2 regions of the Rhodococcus sp. CX genome follow, and region 2 is predicted to be linked to the other one. Evidence: riboswitches for the same ligand, from Rfam matches in the RefSeq annotation. Region 2 holds a riboswitch; the other holds the start of a gene.
What was found. Region 2 has a riboswitch for cyclic di-AMP ahead of I0Q12_RS20475 (C40 family peptidase). Riboswitches for the same ligand answer to the same signal wherever they lie in the genome.
Positions count from the first base shown of each region.

Region 1: it holds a riboswitch for cyclic di-AMP, as region 2 does, so the genes downstream of both, I0Q12_RS13925 (transglycosylase family protein) here and I0Q12_RS20475 (C40 family peptidase) in region 2, are expected to answer to the same signal.

Region 1 is NZ_JADZGH010000127.1:1,618-4,689, reverse strand. It holds gene I0Q12_RS13940 (cold-shock protein) at 1-171, opposite strand, end outside; gene I0Q12_RS13935 (hypothetical protein) at 321-563, shown strand; gene I0Q12_RS13930 (YccF domain-containing protein) at 560-952, shown strand; cyclic di-AMP (ydaO/yuaA leader) riboswitch at 1,166-1,393, shown strand; gene I0Q12_RS13925 (transglycosylase family protein) at 1,400-1,996, shown strand; gene I0Q12_RS13920 (hypothetical protein) at 2,091-2,279, opposite strand; gene I0Q12_RS13915 (helicase-associated domain-containing protein) at 2,339-3,072, shown strand, end outside.
Region 2 is NZ_JADZGH010000191.1:12,151-22,014, forward strand. It holds gene I0Q12_RS20435 (cytochrome bc complex cytochrome b subunit) at 1-1,072, opposite strand, end outside; gene I0Q12_RS20440 (ubiquinol-cytochrome c reductase iron-sulfur subunit) at 1,069-2,196, opposite strand; gene I0Q12_RS20445 (c-type cytochrome) at 2,193-3,065, opposite strand; gene I0Q12_RS20450 (heme-copper oxidase subunit III) at 3,130-3,741, opposite strand; gene I0Q12_RS20455 (hypothetical protein) at 3,881-4,327, shown strand; gene trpD (anthranilate phosphoribosyltransferase) at 4,393-5,463, shown strand; gene I0Q12_RS20465 (Lrp/AsnC family transcriptional regulator) at 5,471-5,746, opposite strand; gene I0Q12_RS20470 (DEDD exonuclease domain-containing protein) at 5,778-7,571, opposite strand; cyclic di-AMP (ydaO/yuaA leader) riboswitch at 8,044-8,210, shown strand; gene I0Q12_RS20475 (C40 family peptidase) at 8,222-8,803, shown strand; gene I0Q12_RS20480 (NlpC/P60 family protein) at 8,964-9,864, shown strand, end outside.

The DNA.
Region 1 (3,072 bases), on a different contig from region 2:
CGGGCCGCGGCGGCCGACTGCCATGCCGAACTCGACGCGCTGTCCCGGCTTGAGGGCCTCCACCCCTTCCGGGAGTGCGGACGCCCGGACGTAGACGTCCTCGCCTTCCTCCTGGGACAGGAAGCCGAAGCCTTTTTCGACGTCGTACCACTTCACCTTGCCGCTTGGCACCGCGCTCACCCGCTCCTCGACAGCTGTACCCGTCCGGGCACCTGTGGATATGCAAAACAACGCGCCCCGCAATCGGGTGCGGGACGCGTAGACGGCCGCCAGTGTACCCCGACCCGTGCGAGGGCCACGTACCTGCGCGACCCACTACCGTGGACGACGTGGGTACTTCCGATTCTTCTACGCGTCCGGGCAACGGCCTGCTGAAAGCAGCGCTGGTGTGCTTCGCCGTCGGTATCGTCGCAGTTGTCCTGATTTTCCTGACCCCGGTCGTCACGGACGGCAAACCGGGCCTGGTGCTGTATTCGCTGACCGCGGCCTGGCCGCTGGGCTTCCTGCTGGCAATCGCGTTCGCCCTGCGGTCGGGCCGTCGCGCGCGTGGAGGTGGATCGTGAAGTTCCTGCTCAACGTCATCTGGCTGATCTTCGGCGGACTGTGGCTGGCACTGGGCTACTTCCTCGCCGGCATCATCTGCTGCCTGCTGATCATCACGATCCCGTTCGGCATCGCGGCGTTCCGCATCGGCGTGTATGCGCTGTGGCCGTTCGGCAAGACCGTGGTCGACAAGCCGACGGCCGGGGTCGGTTCGCTGATCGGCAACATCATCTGGGTGATCGTCGCGGGCGTGTGGCTCGCGATCGAACACATCGTGACCGCGGTCGCGATGGCGATCACGATCATCGGGATTCCGCTCGCCATCGCGAACCTGAAGATGATTCCGATCTCACTGATGCCGCTCGGCAAGGACATCGTCTCCGTCCGATCACTCCAGTCACACCTGTGACGTTAGTCACATCACGTCCCGATAACATTCCGGCCTCGAACGCGCCGGGCGCCCGCAGATAGGGCGCTACCTGCGGATTCTCGAGCACTCCCGTCCAGGTCACCTGCTTGCGCGCGAAACATGGCGCGTTATCAATTGGTGACACTCCGCCCCCGGAACCGTTACCTTCGAATCCGGTCGGACTGGTCCGGCCGACCCGGATCCGCCGCGCCAAATCCTGTCCCGCGGAACCGGACCCCCAACGAACGATCCAGGGGACAGGAAACGGGGGACCCACACGGTCTCCCAGGGAGCGGAAGTTCCCAGGAGGCACCCGGGCACGAGCACCAGCAACGGCCCTAGGGGTGAAGCCGAATCGCTCCCAGCGGGAGCGTCGCGGCCGGGCTACCTCTTCAGCCCGAACCCGACAGCTGACCTCGTAGGCGCGTGCGGAGAGGAACCGGAGCAATGAGCGGACGCCATCGCAAGCCCACCAACACCGGCCGTACCGTCGCGAAGTTCGCGCTGACCAGCGCGGTTCTCGGCGTCACCGGCGTCGCATTCAGCGGCACCGCCAACGCAGCCCCCGATTCCGACTGGGACCGCCTCGCGCAGTGCGAGTCCGGCGGCAACTGGGGTATCAACACCGGCAACGGCTACCAGGGCGGCCTGCAGTTCTCGCCGAGCACCTGGAACGCCTACGGCGGCACGCAGTACGCACCGACCGCCCACCAGGCCACCCGCGACCAGCAGATCGCCGTCGCCGAGCGGGTCCTCGAAGGCCAGGGCTGGGGCGCATGGCCGTCCTGCTCCTCGAGCCTCGGCCTGAGCAGCGCACCCACCCAGCGTTCGGCGCCGACCTCCGGCACGCTCGCGGACAAGGTCGAGACGCCGCAGGAGCAGGCCGCCCCCGAGGCCGCGCCGACCCTGCAGGACAGCATCCCGTTCCTCGCGCCGCAGAGCGCCAAGGAAGGCTTCGCCCAGGGCATCGAGGCGCTGCGCGCCGCCGGCATCCCGGTCGATCAGGGCCTGGTCGATCAGGTCACGGCCATCCTGCCGAACTGACACGAACACAGAGAAGGGGCCCCGCACCGGATCGGTGCGGGGCCCCTTCTCTGTGTTCGGAAGCTCTGCGTTCGAGAGCCTGAGGTTCGGAGAATCAGCGGTTGATGACGGTCTGCGGGTGCGTGTACGGGAGGGACTCGACCGGAAGCGGGAACTCGGTCTCCTCACCGTACGGAGAGAGCGGACCCGAACGCGTGGAGGACAACTCGGTGACGGCGAGATCGCCATCGACAAGTTCCGGCCACCCGCGATCAACGTACGTGTTCTTCGAATTGTTCGCCATGCGCTCATTTTGGCAGGTGAGTTCGCAGTGGGCCACCTCAGGTCTCTAATCTGGGTCGAATGACCCCGACCACCTCGTCCGGGCCCGACTCCGGGCCCCCCACCCTCGCCCGGTGGCTGACCGGACGTCGCGACTCCGACCTCGCCGCGCTGCTGCGCGCCCGGCCGGATCTGGTGGTGCCGCCCCCGGCCACGATGACCGTGCTGGCGAACCGCGCCCAGCAGCGGGCGTCGGTGTTCCGGGCCGCCGACGAACTGACCACCGGCGACTTCGGGGTCATCGAGGCGCTCGCCCGGCTCGGGGCCGCAGAGAAGCCCGTCACGCGCCGCGCGCTGCTGGACCGGCTCGCCGGTCGCACCACCGCGAAGAACGTCGATCGCACCCTGGACCGTCTGCGCACCCTGCTGCTCGTGTGGGGTTCCGCCGACGAACTGTCCCTGGTTCCGGCGGCCACCGAGACCGTGCCCTGGCGCATCGCCCGCAGCACTGCCTCCGATCTTCCGGACGACGCCGAGCTCGCGGCGATGATCGACGACCTCGACGCCGCCCGCCGCGGCATCCTCGACACCCTGGCCCGCACCTCCCCCGTCGGCCGGACCAAGGACGCCGCCACGGACACGCCCGCCGACCGGCCGGTGCAGCAGCTGATCGCGTCCGGGCTGCTGATCCGCCTCGACGACGAGACCGTCGAGCTCCCCCATCGGGTGGGCCAGTACATACGGGGTGAGGCACCGTTCGATCCGGCCGCGCTCGCGCCGCCGCCCGCGGCGCCGGCCACGCACACCGTCGCCGA
Region 2 (9,864 bases):
CCTTGGTGAGACGCTTCTCGATCCACGGGTAGACCGTCATCAGGACGAAGACCAGACCCATGATCACCGCGACCCAGAACACGGCAGGAATCGTGTAGCGGCCGAACAGGTAGATCTCCCAGGCCGGCCACGTACGGGCCAGACCGTCGGTCCACATCATGTAGAAGTCGGGCTGCGAACCTGCCGACACCTGCGACGGGTTGTACGGGCCGATGTTCCAGATCGGGTTGATCTGGAAGAGACCACTCATCAGAGCCAGCACCGCGAACGTCATCGCGAAGAACGCGCCGGACTTGACCGCGAAGACGGGCAGGATGCGAACGCCGACGACGTTCTGCTCGGTGCGGGCAGGGCCGGGGAACTGCGTGTGCTTCTGGTACCAGACCAGCGCGAGGTGCGCGGCGATCAGGGCCAGGATGACGGCCGGGATGAGCAGCACGTGCAGGACGTAGAAGCGCGGGATGATCAGGTCGCCGGGGAAGTCACCGCCGAAGATCGCCCAGTGCATCCACGTACCGATGATCGGGATGCTCAGCGTGATGCCGGAGAACGCGGCGCGGAGGCCGGTGCCGGACAGCAGGTCGTCGGGCAGGGAGTACCCGAAGAAGCCTTCGAACATCGCCAGGATGAGCAGCAGCGAGCCGATCACCCAGTTCGCCTCACGCGGGCGACGGAACGCACCGGTGAAGAAGATGCGCGCCATGTGGACGATGATCGACGCAGCGAACATCAGCGCTGCCCAGTGATGGACCTGCCGGACGAACAGACCGCCGCGCACCTCGAAGGAGATGTTCAGGGCAGTCTCGTAGGCCCGGGACATGCCCACGCCACGCAACGGGGTGTACGCGCCGTCGTAGGTCACGTGGGCCATCGACGGGTCGAAGAACAGGGTGAGGAAGACACCCGAGATCAACAGGATGACGAAGCTGTACAGCGCGATCTCGCCCAGCAGGAAGGACCAGTGCGTGGGGAAGACCTTGTTGATCTGGCGACGGATACCGGCCGACAGGTGGTAGCGAGAGTCGAGATTCTCGCCGATCTCTGCGGCGCGGGTCGGGGTTGCGGTACTCACGGGCGACGCTCCCAAAATGCCGGGCCGAGGGCTTCGATGAAGTCACCGTTGGCGACGAGAAAACCCTCTTCGTTCACTGTAATGGGCAGCTGCGGCAGAGCGCGAGCGGCAGGTCCGAACACCGGCTTTCCGTACTCCAGGGCATTGAACTGCGACTGGTGGCACGGGCACAGAATGCGGTTGGTCTGCTGCTCGTAGAGCGACGTCGGGCAGCCGAGGTGGGTGCAGATCTTCGAGAAGGCGAAGTAGTCGCCGTAGTTGAAGCTCTCCTGACCCTTGCGCTTGATGGCGCGCTCGGCGTCCTCCGTGCGCAGACGGATCAGCATGACGGCGTTGCGGATGCCGCGCAGGCCCTCGAGCAGCGCGTGCTCGTCGCCACGATCCGACTCACGGAACGGGAAGACCGTCTCCATGCCGCCGGCGTCGAGGTCCTCGGGACGCACCAGCACGATGTCCTGGGGGCGACCCGTGTCGCGACGCAGGTAGATGGTCTCGCCCTCGTAGCGGGGGGTCCAACCCGACACCCACAGCGGGGACTCGTCACCCTGTGCCCACGGGTTCTTGATCAGGCCACCGAGCGGCATGATCAGGCCCACACCCAGGGCGCCGCCACCGAAGATCGCCGTGCGCTTGATCAGCTTGCGGCGGGGCAGCGTCGACGTTTCCAGGGAGTCGGCGAGCTCGGCGACGATCGTCTTGCGATCGACCTCCTTCGACGGGCCGTCGTGCCGATCCTGGATCGACACCTCTTCGGGGATGAACTTCTTGGTGAACTGCACCGCGCCCACGCCCACACCGAGGATCGCCAGACCGAGGGTCAGGCCGAGCAGCGGCGTGTACAGGTTGAAGAAGGTGTAGTTCTCCTCGCCCGGGCTCTGGTACTCCCACGGCCAGAAGAGGTAGATGGCGATGAACGCGAGGGCCGACAGGCCGGCGAGAGCGAACCAGAACGCGACGTTGCGCTCGGCGCGCTTCTCCGCGCGGGTGCCTTCGACGGGCCACCGCTCCTTGCGGAACGCGACATCGACACCGTCGAGGTTCGTTCCCAATGCGACGAGGTCGTCGCGGCTCATCTGATCGAGGTTCTCGATCGAGTGCTTGTTGGGCGTTTCGTCGCCACTCATGACCTTGCTCCGATCCACAGTGCAGCGCCGACGACCGCGACGATGCCGACAATCCACATGGCCGGGCCCTCGGTACCGGGGCCGAACCCGCCCAGTCCGTAGCCGCCGGGGCTCGCCGTCTCGGTGGACGCCTTGACGTACGCGATGATGTCCTGCTTCTCGTCGAGCGTGAGCTGACGATCCGAGAACTTCGGCATGTTCTGCGGGCCGGTGAGCATCGCGGTGTAGATCTGCTGCTCGCTCGCCGGATCGAGCGGCGGCGCGAACTTGCCGGACGACAGTGCGCCACCGCGACCGGTGAAGTTGTGGCACGAAGCGCAGTTCTGGCGGAACAGCTCACTACCGCGGGCCACGTCGTCGCCGCGTAGCGAGGACTGGGCGATCTCGCCGTTCTCGTCGCGGATGACGGTCGGGCCGCCGCCGTTGGCCTGGATGTACGCACCGATCGCGTCGGTCTGCGCGGCGTCGAACTTCGGTTCCTTGCGCAGGACCTGGGCCTCGTTACGCGATGCCGGCATACGGCCGGAGGAAACCTGGAAGTAGACGGCGGCCTCACCGACGCCGATCAGCGACGGACCGCGGTCCTCGACACCCTGCAGGTTGACGCCGTGGCATGTGACGCAGGAGGTCTCGTAGAGCTGCTGGCCCTTGCGGATCAACGCGACCTGGTCCTCGTTCGCCGTCGCCACCTGCGGGGCAGGGGTCAGCGCGGAGGCGATGAAGCCGGCGCTGAGCAGGCCGAGCGCGAGCACCAGCGCGCCTGTGAGGCGACGACGGAACTTCCGCTGACGACGGGACCGGGCAGCGGACGCTGCCTCGGACTGACCGGGCATGTCACCCTCGGGTGTGAGAGGTGGGGATGAACTCATCTGTATCCCTTTTTGTATGTCGGGACGGACTGGACGTCAGGGGGCTGCCTGGGCGTACAGCTGGCTAACGGATGAAATAAATCGTGGCAAACAGGGCGATCCACACGATGTCGACGAAGTGCCAGTAGTAGGACACGACGATCGCCGCGGTGGCCTGAGCCGGAGTGAACTTGCTGACCCGGGTGCGGACCAGGAGGAACACGAAGGCCACCAGGCCGCCGATCACGTGCAGGCCGTGGAAACCGGTGGTCATGTAGAACACCGAGCCGTACACGCTGCTCGAGATGGAGGTGCCTTCGCTGACCAGGTTGATGTACTCGTAGCCCTGGCCGAGCACGAAGAACGTGCCCATCGCGAGGGTCAAGACGTACCACCGGCGGAGCCCGAACACGTCACCACGCTCGGCGGCGAACACACCCAGCTGACACGTGAAGGAAGACGCGATCAGCACCAGCGTCACCGGCACCGCCAGCAACAGGTTCAAGTGGGTGGGGGCCGGCGGCCAGTCACCGTGGGCCTGAGCCCGTGCCACGAAGTACATGGCGAAGAGCCCTGCGAAAAACATGAGCTCACTGGACAACCACACAATGGTGCCGACGCTGACCAGGTTGGGCCGGTTCAGCGAGTGCACGCGCTGGGTGATTGCAGTTCCTGAAGTCCCTACTGCGCTCGTCACGCTGGCTAGTATGACCCGTCGTAGTAAGTCTTGGGCAATCGGGGCGGAATTCGGCGCGTCTTTGCAGGTAATCGCCTGGTCCTGGCCGTGCAGCGACCGGGATGTGCCCCCGGCCACCGACCGTGCGATCGTGGTGTGCATGAGCGGTGTCACAGGGATCTGGGAACGTCTCCGGCAAGCGCTGAGTGGGGGCCGCCGACCGCCCCTGGATCCGGCGCGGACGGACCTGGTCGTGGTGGTGTCGTCCTTCGACGACGCCGAGTCGTGTTCCGGTGCCCTCGAGCGAGGAGCCGCGACCGCGCCGCGCTGGGTCGATGGCGACGAAGCCATGCTCCGGCACCATCTCGAACTCCCCGCCGACGCCGTGGACCGTGCCGTCGAGCTCGCCGGCCAGGACGGGTACGTGAAGGCAGCCCCCGTGCACACCCCCACGAACGGCCGTACCGGGTTCGTCCTGCAGCGGGTGCAGATCCTCGACGCGATGCACTGCGCCCAGGAGAAGTCGCGGATGGCGGGGCTGGCACAGCGCCTCGGCGGAACGGCCACGGGATGGGACGCACTGCAGCCCGATTCCGCAGCTGACTAAGCTCCCAGCGGAAGGGGCGCGGACGGTGCCCGGTAACGGAGCGAGGTGCGGCGAAGGTGGGTGCGATGAACGCGGGACGACCGTCGGACGAGGTGGCGCAGAGCTGGCCCGCGGTGCTCGGCGCATTGACCTCAGGCCGTGACCTGACCAGGTCCGAGGCGCAGTGGGCGATGGACGAGATCATGTCCGACAATGCGACCTCCGCGCAGATCGCCGCATTCGGCGTCGCTCTGAAGATGAAGGGGGAGACACCCGACGAAGTTCTCGGGCTCTCCGACTCCATGCTCGGGCATGCGCGACTCGTGCCGGTCGACGACGACGCCGTCGACATCGTCGGCACCGGCGGCGACCGGGCGAACACGGTGAACATCTCCACGATGGCGTCGCTGGTCGTCGCGGCGACCGGTATCCGCGTGGTCAAGCACGGCAACCGCGCGGCGTCGTCGAAGAGCGGGGGCGCCGATGTCCTCGAGGCGCTCGGTGTGCACATCACGCTCGGCCCGGAGCAGGTCGCGCAGTCGCTCGCCGATGCGGGAATCGGGTTCTGCTTCGCGCCGGTGTTCCACCCCGCGCTGCGATTCGCCGGTCCGACCCGCAAGGAGATCGGTATTCCGACGGTGTTCAACGTCCTCGGCCCGCTGACCAATCCGGCGCGGCCCCGGGCAGGGCTGATCGGGTGCGCGTTCCCGGGCCTGCTCGACACGATCGCCGGGGTGCTCGCGGCACGCGGGAATTCGGCGCTCGTGGTGCGCGGAGACGACGGGCTCGACGAACTGACCCTCTCGACGACCTCGACCGTGCGGATCGTGCACGAGGGCACGGTGCGCACGCAGACCTTCGATCCGACGGTGCTGGGCATCGCCCGGGTGCCCCTCGAGGCGTTGCGTGGTGGCGACGCCGTCGAGAACGCGGCAATCGCCCGCGCGATGCTCGCCGGGAAGACCGGGCCGGTCCGCGACGCGGTCCTGCTCAACGCGGCGGGGGCGATCGCGGCCTATCGCGGAGTGGAAGGTTCGCTCGAGGATGCGCTCGCGGCAGGTCTCGAAGAGGCCGCTGCCGCCGTCGACAGCGGCGGTGCCGAGCGCGTGCTGGCGACGTGGGCGGAAACCACGACCCGGCTCGGCGCCGCCGGCTGATCCGCGGTTATTCGCCGATCGAGAATCCGGCTTCGACGTCGGAACTCGAGTACGACCGGAACGCGATGTGCGTGACGGTCCGGGAGACGCCCTCGACCTTGTTGATGCGGCCGGTGACGACCTCCGCGATCTGCTCGTGGTCGCGGACCCGCACCATGGCGATCAGATCGACGTCGCCGGCGCAGGAATACACCTTGTCGACCCCGTCCAGGTCGGCGACCGCCTGCGCGGCTTCCTGGATCCGGTCGGCCTCGGCGTCGATCAGGACGATGGCGTTGATCATGAGCGCTCCTCACTCTTGCTCGCGGGTGTGCTCAGCCTAGAAGGTGCCGCACGCCGGCGGCGGGGGCCCCGTCGGCGGTGTCCGACCAGGCGACTCCGTCGACCGAGTTCGACCGGGCCTCCCGCGCCTTGTCCACCCAGTGCATCCATGCCCCCGCCCCACGGGCCGGTTCCGTCCAGCCGTGCGTGGCCCGGACGATCCGGATGCCGTCCTCGTCGAGCCAGCGGGCCACCAGCCCGATCTCTTCCACCGAAGCGCCACGCAGCGGCGCCGCGGTCGGTCGCACCGTTTCGGCCGCGGCCGCGATCGCCTCGACCACCGGCATCGGTGGCACGTGCCGCGCCGCGACCCCGGCCGACGCGAGTCTTCCGGAGCGGATCACGGCGAACTCCCACCCGCCCTCCGGACGCGGTTTCGCCGCGATCAACTCGTCGACGGCGGCGAGCGCGGCCAGTCGCTGCGTTCTCCGCAGTGCCCGCACGACGTCGGCGGCGCGGTCGCGCAGCCGGGCGGCGTTCTCGAACAGTTCGGCGCCGGCGAGGTCGGTGATGCGGTCGCGCAGCCGGACCAGGGCGGTGTCGTCGCTGCCGCGCAGCAGGTCGCGTGCCACCGCGACCTGCGCGGCGTACTGCTCGGCGCTCTGGAGGCCGTATGGGGCGGCACTGCAGCCTCCCACGGCCTCGGGCGGGCACCGGTCGCCGTGCCGGCCGCTGCGCGCGATCCGGCGCGTGCACGTGCGCAGTCCGCACACCTCGGCGAGTGTCGCCGCGACCTCGGCGGCGGACGCGCGCGCGGAGAACGGTCCGAGCGCGTCGACACCGGGCGTGCGGCCCACCACGAGCCGGGGGAACGCGTCGTCGGACAGATTGATCCACCAGCCGCGGGTCGGATACTTCGACCGGCGGTTGTACGGGGGAGTGTGAGCGGCGAGCAGCCGCAGTTCCCGGACCCCGGCCTCGAGCCCGTGCGTGCATTCGACGTGGTCGATGCGGGTGGTCAGCGCGACCATCTCGCGCATCCTCGGGCGCGTCTCGGACCCGGTGAAGTAGTTGCGGACGCGGCGGTGCAGGTTCACCGCCGTGCCGACGTAGAGCACCTCGTCGGACGGTCCGCGGAACATGTAGACGCCCGGCCGGTGGGGCAGGTGGGCGGCGAGCGTCCGTTTGGCCCGCTGTTCCGCGCTGATCGCGGGGATGTAGTCGCGCAGTTCGGTGAGACTGTGCACGCCCTGGTTCCCGACGCGTTCGATCAAGGCGTGCAGGACGTCGACGGTCGCGCGGGCGTCGTCGAGGGCGCGGTGCGTCGGGCGGGTGGAGACGTGGAAGAGGTCGGCGAGTGCGGACAGACGTACCGACGGTGCCTCGTCGCGCCCGAGGACCCGGCGCGCGAGTTTCACGGTGCAGACCACCGGGAACCGCGGCCAGGCCGTGTCGTTGCGCGCGGCGGCCGCGCGGAGGAAACCGACGTCGAATCCCGCGTTGTGCGCCACCAGCACGGAACCCGCGGCGAATTCGAGGAAGGACGGCAGCACCTGTTCCATCCGCGGCGCGGCCCGCACCATCGCCGTGGTGATCCCGGTCAGTTCGACGATCGCCGGCGGAATGTCGCGGCCGGGATCGACGAGGGTGGCGAATTCGCCGAGGACCTCGCCGCCGCGGACCTTGACCGCCCCGATCTCGGTGACGGCGTCGTTCTCGGCGCTGCCGCCGGTGGTCTCGAGGTCCACGACGACGAACGTGGTGTCCCGCAGCGGGGTGTCCAGTTCGTCGAAGGCGAGTTGGACGCCGGTCGGAGGTGTGGGACCGGTCCGGAGCGGGGACGTCATGGACGTCAGGTTAAGAAGCGGCACCGACAGCCTCGGGAACCGGGGCTGTGAGCGCTGCCGAAAGCCCTGAGTGGCGAGGATCACACCGGTTTTTCGCACGGGGAATCGACGGTCCTGTGCGGGTCGTCGGATCCGGCTCCGTTGTTCCGTCTCGCGAAGCCCCTGGAGGTTCGGGGTGGAGGGCGGTTCGCGGTCGGCGGCCTCGCGGCGAAAACGCGTCCCGGCCTGCGGAGACGGCGTCGTGGCGGCGGGTGCGACCGTGCTGTGGCCCCAAGCCGGGGTGGCGTGCCGCGGGTCCTACGACAGCCCGTCGTTACCGGTTCGTGATCAAGCGTGACCCGGTGTGACTTCCGGTCCGCGCCGAGCGGGCCCAACGGTCAATTCGGACGCGGGCCGGTCGACATCCGTCGATGCCGTTTCGTAATCTTCTCGAGACCAAGCGGAGAGTTTGCCGGCCCACCGGACCGGAGCCGCTAGGCCACCGCCTAATCGGCGCACCCGAGATCGGGTGCCCGTGCCGGGGACCCACTTGTTACTTGGGGTGAATCTCCTCCGGTCGCGTCAGCGGCCGAGGGGTAGGGCTGATCTTCCCGGCCCGAACCCGTCAGCTAACTCGGTCGGCGGATGACGGAAGAAGGAGCAACACCCCCGTGGCGTCTCACAAGTCCACGCGCAACATTCGTCGCGCTGTCGTCGCCGGAGCCCTCGCGCTCGGCTCTCTGACCCTCTCGGCCGCCCCTGCCATGGCCGCCCCGATCAACATCCCCGGCATCGGCGACGTCGAACTGCCCGCAAACCTGCCGCCGGAGGTCACGAACCTCATCCCGCCGGCCCCCGCGGCTCCCGCGGCCCCGCAGGCCGCCCCGGCTCAGTTCACCGCGCCCTACACCTCGGTCGGCCAGCGTGCCGCCGACGCCGCGCAGTCCAAGCTGGGTGCGCCCTACGTCTACGGCGCTGCCGGCCCGAACTCGTTCGACTGCTCCGGTCTGGTGCAGTGGGCCTACAAGCAGGCCGGTCTGAACGTGCCGCGTACCAGCTACGAGCAGGCCGGTGCGGGTCGCGCCGTGTCCATCGCCGAGCTGCTGCCCGGTGACGTCGTCTCGTTCTACGGCGGCAGCCACACCGGCCTCTACATCGGTGGCGGCAACATCGTGCACGCCTCGACCTCGGGCCAGCCGGTGAAGATCGCGCCGCTGAACTCGATGCCTGTGGACGGCGCACGCCGCTTCTGATCGCACAGGGATTCCGCCCGCGAGGGTGGTATCGGCCCACGAGCCGATACCACCCTCGCGGCGTTTCTGCACTCGGGTGACGGCGGCTACTGCCGGGTAGACACAAACCTATGCCATTCCGTAACCTTATCGAGATCTTTGGGGAAAGGACGTCGCTCTCGTGGTTTTCGACAGGACGAAGCGGACGCTGCGCGCCGGGCTCGTGGCCGGGGTGCTCCTCGCGGCGGGTTCGACCGTTCCGGCGGTCGCCGATCCCGCCGCCGACAACCCGACGGCCGCGCTCGAACACCTCGCCGACCTGTCCCGCAGGTCCGAGCAGACCAACGAGGCACTCCACAACGCCGTCATCGACCTCGAGGCCAAGCAGAACGCCCAGCGTGACGCCGACGCTCGCCTCGCTGCCGACCGCGGCGTCCTGGCGCAGGCGCAGGCCGAGGTGGACCGCTTCCGCCCCACGATCGACAAGCTCGCCGCCGCGAACTACCGCGGTGCCCGCACCAACCGCCTGTACTCGGTGCTCGTCAGCGATTCCCCGCAGCAGCTGCTCGACCAGATGTCGGCGCTCGGCGTCATCGCCCAGCAGACCGCCGACGACGTCGAGGGCTACCGCGTCGCGAACAATGCGGCAGCCGAGGCGGCCGCGGCCTCCGAACGTTCCGCCGACGCCGCCCGGGTCGCCGCCGAGCAGGCCCAGACGCTGCGCGACGACCTCGAACGGCAGCAGACCGACCTCCGGAATCAGATCGAAGGCGTGTACGACGCGTTCTCGAAACTGAGCGACGACGAGAAGGCCGTGCTTGCGGGGACCCCGTTCCCACCCGGCCTCGACGCCGCGGCGATCCTGTCCAAGCTCGCCCCCGGCACCGGATCCGCAGCTCTTCGGGCCGCGATGACCCGCATCGGCGACCCCTACGTGTGGGGCGCCACCGGCCCCGACCAGTTCGACTGCTCCGGGCTCATGGTGTGGGCGTACAAGCAGGTCGGAAAGACCCTGCCGCGGTCGAGCCAGGCCCAGGCGCAGGGCGGCACCCCGGTCTCGCGCGACCAGCTGCAGCCCGGCG